Regions from separate parts of the Streptomyces sp. A2-16 genome, predicted to be linked through region 3. Evidence: riboswitches for the same ligand, from Rfam matches in the RefSeq annotation. Region 3 holds a riboswitch; each other region holds the start of a gene.
What was found. Region 3 has a riboswitch for thiamine pyrophosphate ahead of thiC (phosphomethylpyrimidine synthase ThiC). Riboswitches for the same ligand answer to the same signal wherever they lie in the genome.

Region 1 (7,130 bases), 7.8 Mb from region 3:
CAACTACTACGAGTCGCGCGGCGAGCCCACGCCGATGGTGCTCGTGAACCGCGTGCACTGGACGGAGAAGCTGCCCACCTGGCCGCTGCTCCAGGCGCTGGCGCGGGAGCGGTCAATGGAGGCCCGAATCGCCCTGGTTGACCGGATCGAGGAGGCTCCGGCGGCACTGAAACGTCTCACACGGTAATAAGAATGCAAAGCCAACGGTTGTAGGGCGCCTACACGTTGACACTTCTTATGCAGCGCTTATAGACCTGTGAGACTCGTGGGGATGGTGAGGACACATCACCATCCTCTCAACCCCCCGCATTTGCGCACCCCGTGAAGGACGAACGTGGCATTCACGCCCATATCCCGCCGCACCTCCCGCGCCGCGCGCTTCCTCGGCGTCGCCGCCGCCTCGACCGCGATCGTGCTCAGCGCCTCCAGCAACGCCCTTGCCTGCAACATCAAGGAGTTCTCCGCCGAGGCCAAGTGTGACGGCGAGAAGGGTGTCATCACCGTCACCGACGTGGACAAGGCCGGTGTCGAGGCCACGGTGTCCGTGTACCTCCAGAACAACGGCGCCGACGCCAAGAAGGTCGGCGAGCAGACGGTGAAGGGTTCCAAGGACGGAACCACCATCACCTTCGAGGAGGACTGGGCGCCCAACGCCGAGTACCGCATCCACGTCGAGGCCCTGCCCTACATCAAGGGCGAGGACATCAAGCCGAACCTGATCACCCCGGCGACCGCCTGCAAGACCGAGGACACGCCGACCCCGACGCCCACGCCCACCCCGTCGGACTCCGCCAGCACCCCGGCCGAGGAGTCCCCGACCCCGACCCCGTCGGCCTCCGAGGGCACCACCGCCCCGGCGACCGTCGAGAGCAACGCCCCGTCGCCGGCCGCCGGTGACTCCAACCTCGCCGAGACCGGCGCCAACTCCAACACCGGTCTGATCGCCGGGATCGCGATCGCGCTCGTGGCGATCGGCGGCGGAGCGGTCTTCTTCGGCCTGCGCCGCCGTGGAGCGAGCAGCTCCCGCTGACGCCCACAGCATTTCGACGGCCCGTCCCTCCAACGGGGGCGGGCCGTCGCCATGTTCACCGGAAACCCACCGGCACGAGGTTCACCCCTCCCCTTGGCGCCCGCTCCCCCGGGTCACCCGAAGCTCGCCCGCTCCAGCCAGAACTCCAGCAGCCGGCGCTCTCCGAGCACCTCCAACTCCGGGCTGTCCAGCGGCAGTCGGCGGTAGAAGGCGAGCATGACCGAGGTCAGCGGCCCCCGCAGCGCGACGGTCGCCTTCTCGTGCCCGCGCCGCCAGGCGATGACGTCCTCGGTGAATCCGATCAGCCACTCCGCGTTCAGCTCCGCGGCCGTGTCGGTGGCGTGCAGATGGATGCTCCGCCCCGGCCCGCGCAGCTCCCGTGCCTCGTCGTGCGGCATGGTCCGCTGCACGAACTCCACGATCTGCAGCCACTCGTCGATCGCGTCGGCGGCGATCTCCGGGGCGACCTCGTAGGGCAGCCCGGCGGCGAGCGTGGCGTCGGCGCGGTGGACGGTCAGCTCGTGCGCCATCCGCCGGGCCCAGAACCCGGAGGTGGGAACCCCGGCCCAGGACCACACCTCGGTGTCCGGCCCGGCCTCCCGCAGCGCGGCGACGAGCATGTCGCCGGTCTCGGCGAGCCACGCGTCCAGCTCACCCGCGTCCTCGGGCCCCTCCCCCGACGGCACCTGCTCCTCGGGCACTTCCTCCTGGGCCCGGGTCCGCACCATCAGCTCCACCCAGCGCAGAGCGCCCCCGGTGTGCCTCACCAGCCGCTCCAGCGACCAGTCCGGGCACGTCGGCACGGTCACCGCCAGGTCGGCCCCGGAGGTCACCACGGCCCTCAACCGGCCCACCTGATGGGCGATCTCGTCGCAGTAACGGTCATGTGCGAGCAGCGTCATGCCCCGCACCCTATGTCCGCCCACACCGCCCGAGCACGACGATTTCAACCCGCCCGCGTCAGCCCAGCACGACGATCTGGCCCGCCCGCGATCGCTGTGGCCCACACCCACGCCAGCCCACCACGACGCTGCCGCCCGCGTCAGCCCAGCACGACGATGTCGGCCGCGTCGAACTCCACCCCGACCGCGTCCCCGACCCCCGGCGCCTCCCGCAGCGCGCACGCGGCCTCCAACCGCGGCCCGCCGTCCGCGGGTTGCAGATGTACGGCGACATGGGTGCCCTTGAAGGTGCGCGCGGCGACCGTGCAGCGCAGTCCGTCGTCGGCCGCCACGAGCCGCACTCCCACCGGCCGCACCAGCACGCTCCGGACCCCCTGGGCGGCTCCCGGGGGCACCGGCACCTTGCCCCACACCGTGTCCGCGGCCTCGCCCGTCACCGTCCCCTCGACCACGTTCTCGAAGCCGAGGAAGCGGGCCACGAACTCGTCGGCCGGCCGCTGCCACACCTCAAGCGGCGTACCGGACTGGGCGATCCGCCCGTCCCGCATCACCACGACCCGGTCGGCGAGCGCGAAGGCCTCGCCCTGGTCGTGGGTGACCGCGAGCACGGTGGTGCCCAACCGCCCGAACAGCTCCCGCAGTTCGACCACCAGCCGCTCCCGCAGCGAACGGTCCAGCTGCCCGAGCGGCTCGTCGAGCATCAGCAGCCGGGGCCGGGGGGCAAGTGCCCGGGCCAGCGCGACCCGCTGCTGCTCACCGCCGGACAGCGAGCCGACGGCCCGGCGACCGGCGCCCGGCAGTCCGACGAGGTCGAGCAACTCCCTCACCCGCTCGTCCCGTTGTGCTCTCGCGACGGAGTGCATCCGCAGCCCGAAGGCCACGTTGGCCCCCACGTCCCGCTGCGGGAACAGCTGATGGTCCTGGAACATCAGCCCGACCCCGCGTCGGTGCGCGGGCACCCCGGCCTGGTCGCGCCCGTCGAGCAGCACCCGCCCCTCGTCGAGCGGCTGGAGTCCGGCCACCGCCCGCAGCAGCGTCGACTTGCCGCTGCCGCTCGGCCCGAGCACACACACGATCTCGTGCTCGGCGACATCCAGGCCGACCCCGTCGAGCACGGCCCGCCCGCCGAACCGTACCGTCGCGTCCGCAAGGCTCAGCAGCATCAGAACTCCCCGGTCCGGTCGGTCCGCAGCCGTTCAAGGGCCAGCAGCGCCACCGCGCACACGATCATCAGGATGGTCGAAAGGGCCATCGCCTGGCCGTAGTTGAGATCACCGGCACGTCCGAGCAGCCGGGCCACGGCGACCGGCAGGGTGGGGTTGTCGGGCCGTGCGATGAACACGGTCGCCCCGAACTCGCCCAGCGACACGGCGAAGGCGAAGCCCGCCGCGATCAGCAGCGCCCGCCGCACCATGGGCAGGTCGATCTCCCGCCACACCCGCCACGGCGAGGCCCCGAGCACGGCCGCGGCCTCCCGCAGCCGGTGGTCCACGGCCCGCAGCACCGGCAGCATGGTCCGCACGACGAACGGCACCCCGACCAGCGCCTGCGCGAGCGGCACCAGGATCCAGGACTGTCTGAGGTCCAGCGGCGGCTCGTCGAGGGAGATCAGGAACCCGAAGCCGACGGTCACCGCGGACACCCCGAGCGGCAGCATCAGCAGCGCGTCGAAGCCCCGTACGAACCGCCCCGCGTCCCGCCTGGTCAACGCGGCCGCCGCGAGCCCTCCGATCGCCACCGCGATGGCGGTCGCGGCGAGGGCGTACTCCAGCGAGTTCCCGACCGCCTCGATCGGCGGGACGAGGAAGACCCCGCCGTCGGAGCTCGTCAGCGCCCGGTAGTAGCCGAAGTCGGGTGCGTCGAGCGACCGCTGGACCAGCACGGCGAGCGGCAGCAGCAGGAGTACGGCGATGATCGCGACGACCCCGGCCAGCAGCGACCGCTCCCCCGCCCCGCGCGGCCGCCGGGCGGTGCCGGAGGCGTCCACGAGCCGCAGGGCCGTCTCCCGGCGTCGTACCGTCCACGCGTGCAGGGCGAGGACCGCGCCCACCGCGACGAACTGGATGAGCGTCAGCACGGCGGCCGTGGAGAGGTCGAAGATCTCGGAGGTCTGGCGGTAGATCTCCACTTCGAGGGTGGAGAAGGTCGGCCCGCCGAGGATCTGGACCACGCCGAAGGAGGTGAAGGTGAACAGGAAGACCATCAGCGCGGCGGCGGCCACGGCCGGCCCGAGCGCCGGGAGGGTGACCGTCCGCCAGGCCGCGAGCCTGGACGCGCCCAGCATCCGCGCGGCCTCCTCCTGACGCGGGTCGAGCTGGGCCCACAGTCCGCCGACGGTCCGTACGACGACCGCGTAGTTGAAGAAGACGTGCGCGAGCAGGATCGCCCACACGGTGGTGTCCAGCCGTACGCCCCACAGCTCGTCCAGCAGTCCGCCGCGGCCGACCAGCGCCAGGAAGGCCGTGCCGACGACGACGGTCGGCAGGACGAAGGGGACGGTGACCACGGCCCGCAGGATCTGCTTGCCGGGGAAGTCGAAGCGCGCGAAGACGTACGCGCCGGGGAGCGCGATCAGCAGCGTGAGCACGGTGGAGGCGAGCGCCTGCCAGGTGGTGAACCACAGGACGTGCCGGATGTCCGGCTGGGTGAGGACGTCGGTGATCCTGCCGAGCTGCCACGTCCCGTCGGTCTTGAGGCCGCGCGTGACGATCGCGGCGACGGGATAGGCGAAGAAGACGGCGAAGAACGCGACGGGCACGGCCATGAGACCGAGCCGCGCCGCGCTGCCCCTGCGCCTGCCGGCTACCTCAGTACGAGCGAGGTCCACGACTTGACCCAGTCGTCACGGTTGTCGGCGATCTTGGCCGGATCCATGGTCTCGGGATCCTTGGCCTGCGGACCGTACTCGGTGAACTCGGCCGGTACCGCGGCCCCCTCCACCACCGGATAGACGAACATGTTGAGCGGCATGTCCTGCTGGAACTCCTTGGTGAGCAGGAAGTCCAGGAACGCCTTGCCGCCCTTGCTGTTCTTGGCGTTGCTGAGCAGCCCGGCGTACTCGATCTGCCGGAAGCAGGTGCCGTCGGCGACCCCGGTGGGCGCGGTCTTCGGCCTCGGGTCGGCGTAGATCACCTCGGCGGGCGGCGAGGAGGCGTAGGAGACGACGAGCGGCCGATCGGCCTTGGCCTTCTTGCCGCCGGCCGACCCGGAGAACTCCTCGTTGTAGGCCTGCTCCCAGCCGTCGACGACCTTGACGCCGTTGTCCTTGAGCTTCTTCCAGTAACCCTGCCAGCCGTCGTCCCCGTACTTCGCGGCGGACCCGAGCAGGAATCCGAGCCCCGGTGAGGACGTGGAGGCGTTCTCGGTGACGAGGAGGTTCTTGTAGGCGGGCTTGATCAGATCGTCGTACGACGTCGGCGGCTGGAGCTTGTGCGCGGTGAACCAGGCCTTGTCGTAGTTGACGCAGATGTCGCCGGTGTCGATGGGCGTGACCCGGTGCTTGTCCTGGTCGGCCCGGTACTCGGCCTTGATCCGGTCGGCGCCCTTCGCCTCGTACGACTGGAAGAGGCCGTTGTCGAGCGCGCGGGAGAGCAGGGTGTTGTCGACGCCGAAGAAGACGTCGCCCTGCGGGTTGTCCTTGGTGAGGATGGCCTTGTTGACGGCCTGCCCGGCGTCGCCGTCCTCCAGGACCTTGACCTTGTAGCCGGACTTCTTCTCGAAGTCGGCCAGGACGTTCTTGGAGACGGCCCAGGAGTCGTGGCTGACGAGGGTGACGGTCTTGGAGTCGCCGCCACTGCTGTCGTCGGACGAGGACCCGCAGGCGGACAGCGTGACGAGACCGAGGCCGACCACGGCAGCGAGAAGCTTCTTGTTGTTCACGGTGATGACCGAACTTCCTACCCAGAATGACCTGGGCGAGGTTCAGAGGGTCTGCGGCCCGATTGCCGCACTCTCAGCGCTGTGGCGCTCCCCTGTCGGATATGAAGGTGTACGTACGTTCGTCAGACTACCGCTCGGTGGCCGCGAGCTGGCCACAGGCCCCGTCGATCTCCTGACCACGGGTGTCCCGGACGGTCACCGGCACACCGTGCGCGGCGATCGCCTCGACGAAGGCCTTCTCGTCCTCGGGCCGCGACGCGGTCCACTTCGACCCCGGGGTCGGGTTCAGCGGGATGAGGTTGACGTGCACGGGCTTGCCCCGGAGCAGCCGCCCGAGCCGGTCACCGCGCCAGGCCTGGTCGTTGATGTCCCGGATGAGCGCGTACTCGATGCTGAGCCGCCGTCCGGACTTCTCGACGTACTCGAACCCGGCGTCGAGGACCTCGCGCACCTTCCACCGCGTGTTCACGGGGACGAGGGTGTCGCGCAGTTCGTCATCGGGAGCGTGGAGCGAGATCGCGAGCCGGCACTTGAAGCCTTCGTCGGCGAACCGGTGAATGGCGGGCACGAGCCCGACGGTCGACACGGTGATGCCGCGCTGCGACAGCCCGAGCCCGTCCGGCGCGGGATCGGTGAGCGCGCGGATGGCGGTGACGACCCGCTTGTAGTTGGCGAGGGGCTCGCCCATCCCCATGAAGACGATGTTGGACAGCCGCGCAGGACCCCCGGGGACCTCCCCGTCCCTGAGCGCCCGCATCCCGTCGACGATCTGATGGACGATCTCGGCCGCGGACAGATTGCGATCCAGCCCGGCCTGTCCCGTCGCACAGAAGGGACAGTTCATCCCGCACCCGGCCTGCGAGCTGATGCACATGGTCACCCGGTCCGGGTACCGCATCAGCACCGACTCCACGAGCGTCCCGTCGAACAGCCGCCACAGCGTCTTGCGCGTGGTCCCCTGGTCGGTCGACAGATGCCGTACGACGGTCATGAGCTCGGGAAGCAACGCCTCCTGGAGCTTCCCGCGCGCACCGGCCGGGATGTCCGTCCACTCCGCCGGGTCGTGCGCGTACCGCGCGAAGTAGTGCTGCGAGAGCTGCTTGGCACGAAACGGCTTCTCCCCGATCTCGGCAACAGCCTCTTTGCGCTCGGCAGGCGTGAGATCGGCAAGGTGCCGCGGCGGCTTCTTGGCTCCGCGGGGGGCGACGAAAGTGAGTTCTCCGGGTGCAGGCATAACCCTTCCAGTGTGGCAGATCAACGCGGGGGGCCCGGGCCACAGCGGGGTGGGGGTGGTCACCTGTGGGCGCCGGCTGTCGTCG
Region 2 (7,130 bases), 2.2 Mb from region 3:
AGCTCCGCGATGGAGTGGTTGACCGCGGTCAGGTGGGCGACCGGGGTCAGGGTGGTGTCCGCGACGATCTGCTCGGTCTCCTTGACGGTGCCCGCTCGGGTGGAGCCACCTGCGCCGTAGGTGACGGAGACGAAGTCCGGGGCGACCGCCTCGACCCTCCTGAGCGCGCTCCACAGGTTCCGCTCACCCTTGGGGGTCTTCGGCGCCGAGAACTCGAAGGAGTACGTCGTCTTGCCGGCGGCGAGCATGTCGCGCACGGTGCGGGCGCGGTCAGTCCTGGTGGATGAGGTTCCTAGGGCCATACCGGCAGGTTAGCCAGGGGGCAGCGGTCGCCCAACCGGATCACGCAAATTTGCCCGGTTTGTCGACTTGTTGTCCCACCCCTCGGACACCGGGCCGATCATGCGACCGGCGCAGGGCGGGCCCTCGCCGTGTCACACGACGTCACGCAGCCGCTTCGCGAACTCCGCGGCGGCCGCACCCGGGTCGTCCGCCTCGGTGATGGCCCGGACGACCACGACCCGGCCGGCCCCGGCCTCCAGGACCTGGTCGAGATTGCCGAGGTCGATGCCGCCGATGGCGAACCAGGGGCGGTTCGTGCCGAGGGCTGCGGTGTGGCGGACCAGGTCGAGACCGGGGGCGTGCCGGCCGGGCTTGGTGGGGGTGGGCCAGCAGGGACCCGTGCAGAAGTAGTCCACGCCGTCCTGCACGGCGGCCGCGGCCGCCTCCGCCTCGGCGTGCGTGGAGCGGCCGATGAGGACGTCGTCGCCGAGGATGGCGCGGGCGGCCGGGACGGGCAGATCGCCCTGGCCGAGGTGCAGTACGTCGGCACCGGCCGCGTGGGCGACGTCGGCCCGGTCGTTGACCGCGAGAAGCCTGCCGTGCCGCGCGCAGGCGTCGGCGAGTATCCGGAGGTGCTCCAGTTCCTCGGCGGCTTCCATGCCCTTGTCCCGCAGCTGCACGATGTCGACGCCGCCGGCCAGGACGGCGTCCAGGAACTCGGCGAGGTCGCCCTGGCGCCTGCGGGCGTCCGTGCAGAGGTAGAGGCGGGCGTCGGCGAGCTGGGCGCGGGCGGTGTCGGGCATGCGTGTGTCTCCCCCGGGGTTCGGTGGCGTACGGGCCGCACCGGACCGCGGCCGTGGCCCCGGCGGTCACGGCCCGTACGCCGATGCTGTTGGGTCAGACGGCGAGCGCCTGGGCCCGGCGCTTCACCTCCGTGCCGCGATTCTCGCTCAGGGCCTGCGCGGGGGTGCCGGGCAGGCTCTCGTCGGGGGTGAAGAGCCACTCCAGCATCTCTTCGTCTGTGAAGCCGTCGTCCCTCAGGAGCGTCAGGGTCCCGGTCAGACCCTTGACGACCTTCTGCTCGGCCACGTCGATGAAGGCGGCGGGGACGTGCAGCGCGCGGTTCTCACCACGGCGTACGGCGATGAGCTGGCCCTCCTTGACCAGCTGCCGCACCCGCGTCACCTCGACGTCGAGCAGCTCCGCGATGTCGGGGAGGGTGAGCCAGGCGGGGACGAGTGCATCGGTTTTTGCGTCAATCTCGGTCACGGGATTAAGCGTGCCATCCCGCACTGACAGTCGGAAGCCGGGGCGCCTCCGGCGGGGGAACAAAGGGCCCGATCGCCTGGTGGCGACCGTGCCGACAGCACGCGGACTGCCGCACGGGCCGCCTCCGCGCGCCCGCACCGCGGCCTACGCCGTCGCCGCCTTCAGGGGCCTCGCCGGGTCCGCCAGCAGCACCGGGTCCATCTCCGTGCCCGCCTCGATCAGGCGGCGGCCCTGGGCCAGGTCTCGGGGGCGGCCCACCGCGAGAAGGGCCACCAGGCGGTTCTCGCGCAGCCAGCACACCGTCCAGGCGGGACCGGACGGCTCGCCGCGCCACAGGGTCGTGTCGGCGGACGCGTGGTGGCCGGCGTACTGGACGAAGCGGCCGAACTGCTCGGACCAGAAGTACGGGACCGGGTCGTAGACCGTGGGCGTCTCGCCGAGGATGTCGGCGGCCACCGTGCGGGGGCCCTGGAGGGCGTTGTCCCAGTGGTGGATCAGCAGGCGCCCGCCGTACCTGCCCGAGGGGAAGGAGGCGCAGTCTCCGACGGCGTAGACGTCCGGCGCCGAGGTGCGCAGCCGGTTGTCGGCGACGACCTCGCGGTGGGCGCCCAGTTCGATGCCGGAACCGGCGAGCCAGGCCGTGGCGGGCCGGGCGCCGATCCCGACCACGACGGCCCCCGCGGCCACCCTGGAGCCGTCGTCCAGGACGACCTCGCCGGGCTCGACGCGCACCACGCGCGCGTGGGTGCGAAGGTCAGCTCCCGCGTCGGTGTACCAGGAGGTCATCGGAGCGGCCACCTCGGCGGGCAGCGCGCCCGCGAGCGGCCGGTCGGCGGCCTCCACGACGGTCACCGCGCAGCCCGCCTCGCGCGCGGCGGTGGCGAACTCGGCGCCGATCCAGCCCGCGCCGACGACCACGATGTCGTGCTGCCGGGCGAGCACGGGCCGCAGTCGCTCGGCGTCGTCCAGGGTGCGCAGCAGATGGACCCCGGGGACGCCCTCCGTGCCGGGCAGCCGGATCGGTTCGGCGCCGGTGGCGAGGACCAGGACGTCGTACGGCACGGGTCCGGCCTCGGTGTCCAGCTCGTGCGCCTCGGGGCGCAGGCCCAGCGCCTCACGGCCGAGCAGCAGTTCGATGCCGAGGGCCTCGAAGTCCACGTCGAAGGCGGAGCCCTCGGCCTTGCCGAGCAGCACGGCCTTGGAGAGCGGCGGACGGTCGTACGGCTGATGGGGCTCCGCGCCGATCACCGTGACGGTTCCCGAGAAGCCTTGCTCGCGCAGCGCGACCGCGGTCTGCACCCCGGCCATGCCCGCGCCGACCACGACCACCCGCCGCTGCGCCTGCGTCCGCTCGCTCATTTGATCACCATAGCCAGCTGACAATCAGTCAGTCAGGGGTCGTGCCGAGTGACCTGCTCCACAACGCTCGTCCCGCTGCCCGGCTGCGACTCCCACTCCCACGTCTCCTCCAGCCGCACCCGGCCGTCGGGAAGCTCGACGACCGTGGAGACACAGTGCCCGCAGGACGTCGTGCCGTCGTGCTTGAGCTGTACGTACCGGAAGTCGAGGCGGTCCCCCGCGCGCGTGCCGACCAGATGCCCGCGTACGACGTCACCGCCCGCGTACTCGGCCCAGATCTCCCCGTCCTTCTCGTGGTAGGTGAAGCGGGTCCGCGTACCCACCTGACCTGGGGCCTGGTCGGCCACCGGGGCGAGGACGAGGCCGTCGAGCGAGCGGGGCATGGTGCGAGGCTCCCTTACAGAGGCGTGGAACGAAGGGCTAGGGTGGCCAACGTAGAGCACTCGCGGGAGCCCGGACGCACCGGGCTGAGAGGGAGGCTGGGCGGCCTCCGACCGTACGAACCTGATCCGGGTCATGCCGGCGAAGGGAGGGGCTGGACGCCCATGTCCTCACGTACGTCAGACGTCCTCGTCGTCGGGGGCGGCATCATCGGCCTGGTCACGGCCTGGCGGGCCGCGCAACGCGGTCTCACCACGGCCGTCGTGGACCCGGAACCGGGCGGCGGGGCCGCCCAGGTGGCCGCCGGGATGCTGGCCGCGGTCACCGAACTGCACTACGGCGAGCAGACCCTGCTGGGCCTGAATCTCGCCTCGGCCCACCGCTATCCCGACTTCGCGGCCGAGCTCACCGAGCTGACCGGGCACGACCTCGGCTACCGCCGGTGCGGCACGCTCGCCGTCGCCCTGGACGCCGACGACCGCGCCCACCTGCGCGAACTGCACGCGCTCCAGCGGCAGTCGGGGCTGGAGTCGGAGTGGCTGTCGGGACGGGAGTGCCGGCGCCTGGAGCCGATGCTCGCGCCAGGGGTGCGCGGCGGGCTGCGGGTGGACGGCGACCACCAGATCGATCCGCGCCGCCTCACGCGCGCGTTGCTGGCCGCCTGCGAGCGGATGGGCGTGGTCTTCCACCGCACATGGGCGGAACGCCTTCGTGTCGTCCGGGACCGGGCCGCCGGGGTCGCCACCACGGACGGCGAGGAACTGGACGCGGACCAGGTGGTGCTCGCCGCCGGCAGCCTCAGCGGCCGCCTGGAAGGGGTCCCGCAGGCCCTCCTGCCTCCCGTACGGCCCGTGAAGGGACAAGTCGTGCGGCTGACCGTGCCGCCGCACCAGGCGCCCTTCCTGAGCCGTACCGTGCGGGCCGTCGTGCGCGGCAGCCACGTCTACCTGGTGCCGCGCGAGAGCGGCGAGCTGGTGATCGGCGCGACCAGCGAGGAGCTGGGCTGGGACACGACGGTGACCGCGGGCGGGGTGTACGAACTGCTGCGGGACGCGCACGAACTGGTCCCCGGCATCACCGAACTGCCGCTGACGGAGACCCGCGCGGGACTGCGTCCGGGCTCCCCGGACAACGCCCCGCTGCTCGGCCCGACGGAACTGCCCGGCCTTCTGCTGGCCACCGGGCACTACCGCAACGGCGTGCTCCTGACGCCGGTCACCGGGGACGCGCTGGCGCACGCGCTGACCACCGGTGAACTGCCGGACGTGGCACGCCCGTTCACCCCCGGGCGGTTCCTGGAGTCCGTGGAGCAGCCGGCATGAACATCTCCGTCAACGGGGAGCCGCGCCAGTTCGCTCCCGGCACGGCTCTCGACACCGTCGTACGGGCCCTGTCCCCGGCGCCCTCCGGAGTCGCGGCCGCGCTCAACGAGACCGTCGTCCCGCGCGCGCAGTGGCCGTCCACGTCCCTCTCCGAGGGAGACCGCGTGGAAGTCCTCACCGCCGTCCAAGGAGGCTGACCATGGCCGACGACCCCTTTGTCATCGGCGGTACGCCCTTCTCGTCCCGGCTGATCATGGGCACGGGCGGAGCCCCCAGCCCGGAGGTGCTGGAGCGGGCGCTGATCGCCTCCGGCACGGAGCTGACGACGGTCGCGATGCGACGCGTGAACCCCTCGGTGCACGGCTCGGTGCTGTCCGTGCTCGAGAAGCTCGGCATCCGGGTGCTCCCGAACACGGCGGGCTGCTTCACCGCCGGAGAAGCCGTCCTGACGGCCCGCCTCGCGCGCGAGGCGCTCGGCACCGACCTGGTCAAGCTGGAGGTCATCGCCGACGAGCGGACCCTGCTGCCGGACCCGATCGAGCTGCTGGACGCGGCGGAGACCCTGGTGGACGACGGCTTCACGGTGCTGCCGTACACCAACGACGACCCCGTGCTGGCCCGCAAGCTGGAGGACGCGGGCTGCGCGGCGATCATGCCGCTCGGCTCCCCGATCGGCTCCGGGCTCGGCATCCGCAACCCGCACAACTTCCAGCTGATCGTCGAGCACGCGCGCGTGCCGGTGATCCTGGACGCGGGGGCGGGCACCGCCTCGGACGCGGCGCTGGCGATGGAGCTGGGGTGCGCGGGGGTGATGCTCGCCTCGGCGGTCACCCGGGCACAGGAGCCGGAGCTGATGGCGCACGCGATGCGGCACGCGGTGGAGGCGGGACGGCTGGCGTACCGGGCGGGACGGATTCCGCGGCGGCACTTCGCCCAGGCGTCGTCCCCGGTGGACGGCAGGGCCGAACTGGATCCGGAGCGTCCGGCCTTCTGAACACACGTTCGACAATGGACACGAGCAGGTGCGACCTCCGTCACAGGACAGCTGCAGTACCGCCCCTATCTCCGCCGAACCGGATGGACTGTCAGCGACGGCTCGTACACTCGCCTGCGTGGATACGACCCTTCAGGACCCGCTGGTCGGGCAGATGCTCGACGGCCGCTACCGCGTGGACGCGCGGATCGCGGTCGGCGGGATGGCCACGGTCTACCGGGCCCTGGACACCCGTCTGGACCGTGTGCTCGCCCTCAAGGTGATGCACCCCGCGCTCGCGGCGGACGGGACCTTCGTCGAGCGGTTCATCCGGGAGGCCAAGTCCGTCGCCCGGCTCGCCCACCCCAACGTGGTGCAGGTCTTCGACCAGGGCACCGACGGGTCGTACGTCTATCTCGCCATGGAGTACGTCGCCGGCTGCACCCTGCGTGACGTGCTGCGCGAGCGCGGGGCCCTGCAGCCGCGCGCCGCCCTGGACATCCTGGAGCCGGTCCTCGCCGCGCTCGGCGCCGCGCACCGCGCAGGCTTCGTGCACCGCGACATGAAGCCGGAGAACGTCCTGATAGGGGACGACGGCAGGGTCAAGGTCGCCGACTTCGGGCTCGTGCGGTCCGTGAACACCGTGACCAGCACCACCGGAGCCGTCCTCGGCACTGTCTCCTACCTGTCCCCGGAGCAGATCGACCAGCCCGGCACCGCCGACGCCCGCGTCGACGTGTACGCGTGCGGTGTCGTCCTGTACGAAATGCTGACCGGCAGCCAGCCGCACGAGGGCGAATCCCCCGCGATCGTCCTCTACAAGCACCTCCACGAGGACGTCCCGCCCCCGTCGGCCGTGGTCCCGGGACTGCCGTACGAACTGGACGAACTGGTCGCGTCGGCCACCGCCCGCACCCCGGACCTGCGCCCGTACGACGCCGTGGCCCTGCTCGCGCAGACCCGCGAGGCCCACGGCAGGCTGACCCCCGACCAGCTGGACGCGGTGCCGCCGCAGGCGCTCCCCACGGAGTACGCGGGCGCCGACAACCGTACGAGCGTGATCCCGCGCACCCTCACCGTGCCGCGCCCGCTCCCGGTCAACGAGGACGAGCCGGAACCGGTCCACCACCGCACCAGCGTCCTGGAGAGCCCGCCGCTCCCCCCGTCCCGGCGCGGCCGCTCCTCCCGCGGCGGCTCCCGGCGCGGCCCCCTCCTGATCGTCGCCGCGGTCCTGCTGGCCCTCGGCCTCGGGGCGGGCGTCTGGTACATCAACTCCGGCCAGTTCACCCGCGTCCCGGCCCTGCTGACGAAGACCGAGACCCAGGCGAGGGACCGGCTGGAGGAGGCCGGGCTGGAGGCCGGGAAGGTCACCTACGCCTACAGCGACACGGTGAAGCGCGGCACCGTCATCAGCACGGACCCCGAGGTGGGCGCCCGCATACGGAACAACGACTCCGTGTCGATCACCGTGTCCAAGGGCCCGCAGACGGTGAAGGTGCCCGATATGGACGGCTATGAACTCGGCAGGGCGAGAGCTCGGCTGA
Region 3 (7,130 bases):
ACCGTCACGTCGTCGAGGACACCGAGCGAGCCGATGATGACGCCGGCGAGCAGCAGACCGCTCATGTCGATCGACGGATACAACCCGTGGATGAGACCGGTGTTGTCGTCGGTGTTGCCGGTGAGCGCGGCCCAGCCGATGAACTGCGAGCCGAGGATGCCGATCAGCACCAGGGAGATCAGCGTCCCCAGGACGGCAACGGAGGTTCTGGCCGACAGGCCGTGGCACATGTAGAGGGCGATCAGCATGATGGCGCTCGACCCGATCACCGCCACGAGCAGCGGGTTCGAGCCCTGGAGGATCGCGGGCAGGATGAAGAAGTTCAGCACCATGAAGCTGATGGCCAGCGCGACCAGCGCCATGACTCCGCGCAGCCGCCCGACGACCACGACGGCGAGCGCGAAGATGCCGGCGAGCAGTCCCATCGGCAGCTTGCGGTTCACGTCGGTGACCGAGTACTGCAGGTCCCTCGGCGCGGAGGGCTCGTACGCGACCACGACCTTCTGGCCCTCGTGCAACTGCCGCGACTGATCCGGCTGGACGATCTCCGTGAATGTACGGCCCGTGTCGTTGCCGGTGTCGACCCGGATCGTCGCCTTCTTGCAGGTGCCGTTCGCCTGCTGCTCGGCGGACGAGCCCTCGGCGGTAGAGGTGTCCCCGGTCGGGGTCTCCCCCGAGGCGTTCACCGACTTGCAGCTGACGCTCACGACCTTGGTGACGGTTGCCTGCTGGGTCTGCCGGTCGAAGCCGACCCCGGTGCGTTCGTGCCCCGGAGCGCCACCGGGCCAGAGCACCGCGAGCCCCACCAGCACGGCCACCCCGAACGGGATGAGGATCGCCGCGATGACCTTGCGCAGGTGCTTGGAGACGGGGGTTGCCGGCCCGTGGCTGTGACTGTGCGAGTGGCCGTGCCCACTGCCGGCACCGTGCCCGCTCCCGGACGCGGGCTCGCTCCCGTGCCCCTGTCCATGCCCGTGGCCATCGCCGGGACCATGACCGTCACCGGGACCCTGCCCGTGCCAGTCACCCCCACGGCCACCGCCGCTCCCCGGACCGCCGCCGCCACTCCGACCGCCACCGCCAGGGCCACCTCCGCCCGGGCCGCCTGGACCCGCGCCCTGACCTTGGCCGTAGTCGTGACCACCGCCATGTCCGCCGCCGTGCTCATGCTCGTGCCAGCCGTCGGCCCCGGTGTCCCCGAAACCTCTGGGGGAACCGCTGCCGTGGACGTGCCCGGAGCCACTGCCGGGGCCGTACCCAGGGCCGTCTCCGGAGCCCGGTCGGCGCGGAGGCTCGGACGGCGGGTACGGAGGCTGATGCGTCGTGGTCACCGACCGATCATCGCAAGAACGACAGGGGCCCTCTGTTCACCGCGCCCGAATTGACGCTAGCGTGGTGGCACCTTTTGTACACGCGGGAGCTCGGAGCACCGGGCTGAGAGGGCGCTGACCTCCGTCCCAGCGATGTTTCACGTGGAACGTCATCTCCAGCGAGTGACGTTCCCCACGAAACGTCGACAGACGGAAAACGCTGCGTCGACCGCCGAACCTGTTACCGGGTAATGCCGGCGTAGGGAGTAGGTCTCATGACCATCAAGGACGCGCGCACGCCTGCCTCCGACCAGATCGACGAGGAGGCCGGGAAGTCCATCGGCTGGCACAAGGCGTACGTCGAGGGCTCGCGCCCCGATCTGCGGGTGCCGGTCCGCCAGGTGCACCTCACCAACGGGCAGTCGGTCACGCTGTACGACACGTCGGGCCCGTACACCGATCCGCTCACCGAGACGGATGTCCGCCGGGGCCTGGTGCCGCTGCGGGAGAACTGGATCGTCGCCCGCGGTGACACCGAGGAGTACGCGGGTCGCCCGGTACGCCCCGAGGACGACGGGATCAAGCACACCTCACCGCGCGGTGGCCTGCGCAACCTCGACGCGGTCTTCCCGGGGCGGCCACGGCAGCCGCGCCGCAGCCGTGACGGCAAGGCGGTCACCCAGCTCGCCTACGCCCGCCGCGGTGAGATCACACCGGAGATGGAGTACGTGTCCATCCGGGAGAACGTCTCGCCCGAGGTGGTCCGCGAGGAGATCGCGGCGGGCCGCGCGGTGCTGCCGGCGAACGTCAACCACCCGGAGATCGAGCCGATGATCATCGGCAAGCGGTTCCTGGTGAAGGTCAACGCCAACATCGGCAACTCGGCGGTGACGTCCTCCATCGAGGAGGAGGTCGAGAAGATGACCTGGGCGACCCGCTGGGGCGCCGACACGGTCATGGATCTGTCCACCGGCCGCAACATCCACACCACGCGCGAGTGGGTGCTGCGCAACTCCCCCGTCCCCATCGGCACGGTGCCGCTCTACCAGGCCCTGGAGAAGGTCGACGGCAGGGCCGAGGAGCTGACCTGGGAGATCTACAAGGACACGGTCATCGAGCAGGCCGAGCAGGGCGTGGACTACATGACGGTCCACGCGGGCGTGCGCCTGCCGTACGTACCACTGACGGCCAACCGCAAGACGGGCATTGTCTCGCGTGGCGGCTCGATCATGGCGGCGTGGTGCCTCGCCCACCACAAGGAGTCGTTCCTGTACGAGAACTTCGAGGAGCTGTGCGAGATCCTCGCCGCCTACGACGTCACGTACTCGCTGGGAGACGGCCTCAGGCCCGGCTCGATCGCGGACGCCAACGACGAGGCGCAGTTCGCGGAGTTGCGCACGCTCGGGGAACTCAACCGGATCGCGAAGCGCTTCCACGTACAGACCATGATCGAGGGCCCGGGGCACGTCCCGATGCACAAGATCAAGGAGAACATCGACCTTCAGCAGGAGATCTGCGACGAAGCTCCGTTCTACACGCTCGGCCCGCTGACCACCGACGTCGCGCCGGCCTACGACCACATCACCTCCGGCATCGGCGCCGCGATGATCGCCTGGTGGGGCACCGCGATGCTCTGCTACGTCACGCCCAAGGAGCATCTGGGCCTGCCCAACCGGGACGACGTCAAGACGGGTGTCATCACCTACAAGATCGCCGCCCACGCGGCCGACCTCGCCAAGGGACACCCGGGCGCCCAGGAGTGGGACGACGCCCTCTCCGACGCACGCTTCGAGTTCCGCTGGGAGGACCAGTTCAACCTGGCCCTCGACCCCGACACAGCCCGCGAGTTCCACGACGAGACCCTCCCGGCCGAACCGGCCAAGACGGCCCACTTCTGCTCCATGTGCGGGCCGAAGTTCTGCTCGATGAAGATCTCCCAGGACATCCGCCGCCGCCACGGTGGCAGTCAGGAGGAGATCGAGGAGGGCATGGCCCAGAAGTCGAAGGAGTTCGCGGCGGCGGGCAACCGGGTTTATCTGCCGATCGCCGACTGACGCAGGCGAACCGTCGGCGGGTGGTCCGCGGTCGGGTCTTCGGCTTGCGCTCCCCGTGGTGGGGGCGCAAGCCGAGGGGCGGTGCCGGGTGTCACTCCGGCTGGTGCTCCGGCCCCCCGAAGTCCGGGCTGGTGTAGTCCGGGCTGGTGAAGCTCGGGCGGGCACCGGAGGCCCCGTCGCCCGGGCTGCTGAAGCCCGGGCGGTCGTAGCCGAGGCTGGGCATCCGGCTGGTCGGTGCGGGCGGTGCCGTGTGGTGCAGTGCGGCGGTGCCGGGGTCGGCCAGGGCCTCCCGGAGGAAGGGGAGGATGCCCCGTTCCAGCAGGGCCTCGCGCCAGGTGTCCCTGGCCCGTGCCACCTCCTCGCTCAGTTCGCCGTATCCCGCGTCCGGCGAGGGCTGGTTGCGCAGGGCGGTGATGAGCAGGCCGCCGGCGGCGACCAGGATCGCGGCCGCGGTCAGGGCACCGAAGACCCATCCGATAGTGATCATGGCGTGGGCGAACGCCGGCGGTGGGCTGAGCATCTGGAGGATGTAGCCCACGAGCAGGAAGATCGCCGCGGCGATTCCGGCGAGGACGGGCGTCAGGACGGCGGCGACGGCGACGGCGCCCGCACCGGCGGTCTCGGCGACCTCTCCCATGGTGGTGGCGAGCCCCATCGCACCCGTGCCCGACTCGGCGGGGCCGGGTTCGTGCACGGACGACAGGGTGGACGGCGCCGGACGGCGCTGTTCCTCGCGGACCTTCACGTAGTGCTGGTACTCGGTCGCCGCGGCCGCCGTGATGAGTGCGGTGGCGTTCAGCGCCATGGTGCGCAGCTGTTCGGGATTCAGCCGCTGTCCGACAGCGGCCAGTTCGGGACGGTGTGGTGCGGAGCGCAGCGCCTCATCGAGGATCCGCTCGTACTCTTGGCGGTCCTCGCTGTGCAGGTGCTGCGGAACGCTGTTCATGTGCATCCCCCGATGCTCCGTAGGGCTTGGGGCTCGCATGCCAACGAGCCGTCGGGCAGAAACGGAGGGGAGCCTGCTACGGATAACCAGATGGTAGAGCGGCGACGGCACAGGGTGACAGGGGGTTTCCAGAAATTGGCCTCTGGCCTGCGCGGTCGACGGTCACTCCGTCATGGGGGAACGTCTGCCCCGAGAAGGTTCAGATATCCAGGGGCAGTTGCTGGACCAGCAGCTTTCCGGCCATGGTCACCCCGCCGTCCATCGCGATGGCCAGTCCGTCGGCGTAGACGTGCGGTCCCTCGACCACCGGACCGGAATCGTCCTCGCTGTCCTCGGAGCCCACTTCGCCGAGCAGATAGGGGATCGGGCTGTGGCCGTGAACGATGCGGACGCCGCCGTACGTATCGAGCAGCGAGCGCACATGGTCGGCGCCGCCTTCGTCGCGGAAGGAGAAGCGCTTGGTGAACTTGCGGAACAGGTCCCACACCTCGTCCGCGTCGTTGCGCGTGATCGTCTCGCGGACGGTGTCGTTGACCGCCTCGATCGAGTCGCCGTAGTCGAGATAGGCGGTGGTGTCGGAGTGGACGAGGAGATGGCCGTCGACCTCCTCCACCGCGTCGAGGCGGGACATCCATTGGAGGTGGTGGTCCTGGAGGCGGTCCATGTCGGTCTTCTGCCCGCCGTTGAGCAGCCAGGCCGCCTGGAAGGTGGCGGTGCCAGCGCCCGAGTTGACGGGGGTGTCGCCGAACCGCTTGGCGCCGAGCAGCAGCAGTTCGTGGTTGCCCATGAGGGCCTTGCAGTAGCCGCCTGCCGCCGCGGCCTCCGCGGACAGCCGCATCACGAGGTCGATGACGCCGATGCCGTCGGGACCGCGGTCCGTGAAGTCGCCGAGGAACCACAGCCGGGCGGTGCCCGCGCACCAGTTGCCCTCGGCGTCGACCAGGCCCTTCTCGTGGAGTGCGGCCATCAGTTCGTCGAGGTAGCCGTGGACGTCGCCGACGACGAAGAGCGGACCTGGACCGTCCTCCGCCTCCACAGCGGCGTCGGCGGCCGGCTGGAGTCCCTCGCCGTGGTGGATGACGGGCAGGTCCTGCTCGGTGGGGGTGTACCCCTCCGGGTAGGCCTCCTCGTGCGCCTGGACGACATCGCCGGGGTGTGTGCTGTGGTCGTAAGGACCGGTCTCGTTGACGTACGCGGGCACCCGGAAGTCGCGCAGCACTGCCGTGCGCTCCACCTCGGGTCCCTGACCGGCCCCCTGAGTCATCAGACCCCTCCACCATCGCGCCGCATCTGCACCGCTTCGGACTGCCTGGTCGCAGCGGCCCCGCGGTGTCGTGGGCCCATCATAGGAATGCGGATCGCGCCGTGTGATGACCCAGGGGTGGTGAATCGGAGCAAGACTCCTGTTCATCGCGGCATTCGCCCCGATTGGGCAGGGCTTCGACCACTGCACGGACGTGTCCGCCGGGCTGCGACCACCGCCCGGAGACGCCCGCCGGGCTGCGACCACCGCCCGGACCGCACCCACCGGGCTTCGGCCCCTGCCCGGCGGTCGGCTGTCGGCTACCCCTCCTCGGGCGACCGCGGCGGGCTGACCGTCGTCCGTGGGGCCCGTCGCTGGGACGAGGTGCGCACGATCAGTTCGGTCGGTATCACCTGCTCGACCGGTTGGTCCGATTCGACTCCTTCGATGGCGTCGATGAGGAGCTGGATCACGGCCGTGCCGATGCGGCGGGGCTTGAGGGAGAGCGTCGTGACGGGCGGCTCGGTGCTGGCGTACACCGTGGACTCGCTGCAGCAGACGATCAGCAGGTCGTCCGGGACGCGCAGCCCGTAGCGGCGGGCGGCGGCCAGCAGGTCGGTGCCGTTCGGGTCGAACAGGCCGTAGACGGCGTCCGGCCGGTCCGGGCGGGCGAGCAGCCGGTCGGCGGCGACGGCGCCCGCGCACGGATCGTGTGCCGGGTAGGCCTCGTAGACCGGATCCTGGCCCACCCGTTCGCACCAGCGCAGATACGCGGTGGTGGACAGATGGGTGTACGTGTCCGTCGTCGTCCCGGTCAGCAGGCCGATGCGGCGGGCGCCGGCGTCGGCCAGGTGGTCGAGGATGCCGAGGACGGCGGCCTCGTGGTCGTTGTCGACCCAGGCGGTGACGGGGAGCGCGCCGGCCGGGCGGCCGTCGGAGACCACCGGTAAACCCTGCCGGACCAGTTCGCTGACGACCGGGTCCTGGTCGGACGGGTCGATGACCACGGTGCCGTCCAGGGCGACGTTCGACCACACGTCGTGGCGTGAGGTCGCGGGCAGGATCACGAGGGCGTAGCCGCGGGCGAGCGCCGCGGAGGTGGCCGCCCGCGCCATCTCGGCGAAGTACGCGAACTCGGTGAAGGTGAAAGGTTCATCCCCGTACGTCGTCACCGTCAGGCCGATGAGTCCCGACTTGCCGGTACGGAGGGTTCTGGCCGCGGCGGAGGGCCGGTAGCCCAGCCGGTCGGCGACCTCCCTGACATGGCGGCGGGTGGCGTCCGGGAGCCTGCCCTTGCCGTTCAGGGCGTCGGACACGGTCGTGATGGAGACTCCGGCGGCGGCGGCCACGTCTCTGATGCCCGCCCGGCCCGGCCGACTGCCTCGACGTGAGGTTTCCGCGCGGCTCACCTGGTGCTTCCCTGCTGCTGTCATGGCGAGCCGATAGTAGGGCTCATGCGGTGGGGTAGGGCGGACGCATATGCACGCGTTGACAGGCACGTTTCTGCAAGGTCATCTGGTGTCAACTACCTGCGAAAAAAAGCCAGTTAAACGATCCAATGGCACTACGTAACTTGT

Region 1: another riboswitch for thiamine pyrophosphate. It lies ahead of IOD14_RS09065 (thiamine ABC transporter substrate-binding protein); the one in region 3 lies ahead of thiC (phosphomethylpyrimidine synthase ThiC).
Region 2: another riboswitch for thiamine pyrophosphate. It lies ahead of thiO (glycine oxidase ThiO); the one in region 3 lies ahead of thiC (phosphomethylpyrimidine synthase ThiC).

What each region holds. Positions count from the first base shown of each region.
Region 1 covers NZ_CP063808.1:1,955,890-1,963,019, reverse strand. The annotation lists gene IOD14_RS09090 (LOG family protein) at 1-187, shown strand, start outside; gene IOD14_RS09085 (LAETG motif-containing sortase-dependent surface protein) at 335-1,030, shown strand; gene IOD14_RS09080 (maleylpyruvate isomerase family mycothiol-dependent enzyme) at 1,144-1,932, opposite strand; gene IOD14_RS09075 (ABC transporter ATP-binding protein) at 2,073-3,095, opposite strand; gene IOD14_RS09070 (iron ABC transporter permease) at 3,095-4,759, opposite strand; gene IOD14_RS09065 (thiamine ABC transporter substrate-binding protein) at 4,735-5,811, opposite strand; TPP riboswitch at 5,808-5,915, opposite strand; gene rlmN (23S rRNA (adenine(2503)-C(2))-methyltransferase RlmN) at 5,939-7,045, opposite strand.
Region 2 covers NZ_CP063808.1:7,525,425-7,532,554, forward strand. The annotation lists gene metF (methylenetetrahydrofolate reductase [NAD(P)H]) at 1-302, opposite strand, end outside; gene thiE (thiamine phosphate synthase) at 435-1,085, opposite strand; gene IOD14_RS33860 (Rv2175c family DNA-binding protein) at 1,180-1,551, opposite strand; gene IOD14_RS33865 (FAD-dependent oxidoreductase) at 1,696-2,910, opposite strand; gene IOD14_RS33870 (hypothetical protein) at 2,943-3,293, opposite strand; TPP riboswitch at 3,346-3,458, shown strand; gene thiO (glycine oxidase ThiO) at 3,456-4,613, shown strand; gene thiS (sulfur carrier protein ThiS) at 4,610-4,810, shown strand; gene IOD14_RS33885 (thiazole synthase) at 4,813-5,607, shown strand; gene pknB (Stk1 family PASTA domain-containing Ser/Thr kinase) at 5,726-7,130, shown strand, end outside.
Region 3 covers NZ_CP063808.1:9,709,797-9,716,926, reverse strand. The annotation lists gene IOD14_RS43690 (YibE/F family protein) at 1-1,331, opposite strand, end outside; TPP riboswitch at 1,404-1,593, shown strand; gene thiC (phosphomethylpyrimidine synthase ThiC) at 1,586-3,364, shown strand; gene IOD14_RS43680 (hypothetical protein) at 3,456-4,316, opposite strand; gene IOD14_RS43675 (metallophosphoesterase) at 4,510-5,574, opposite strand; gene IOD14_RS43670 (LacI family DNA-binding transcriptional regulator) at 5,874-6,986, opposite strand.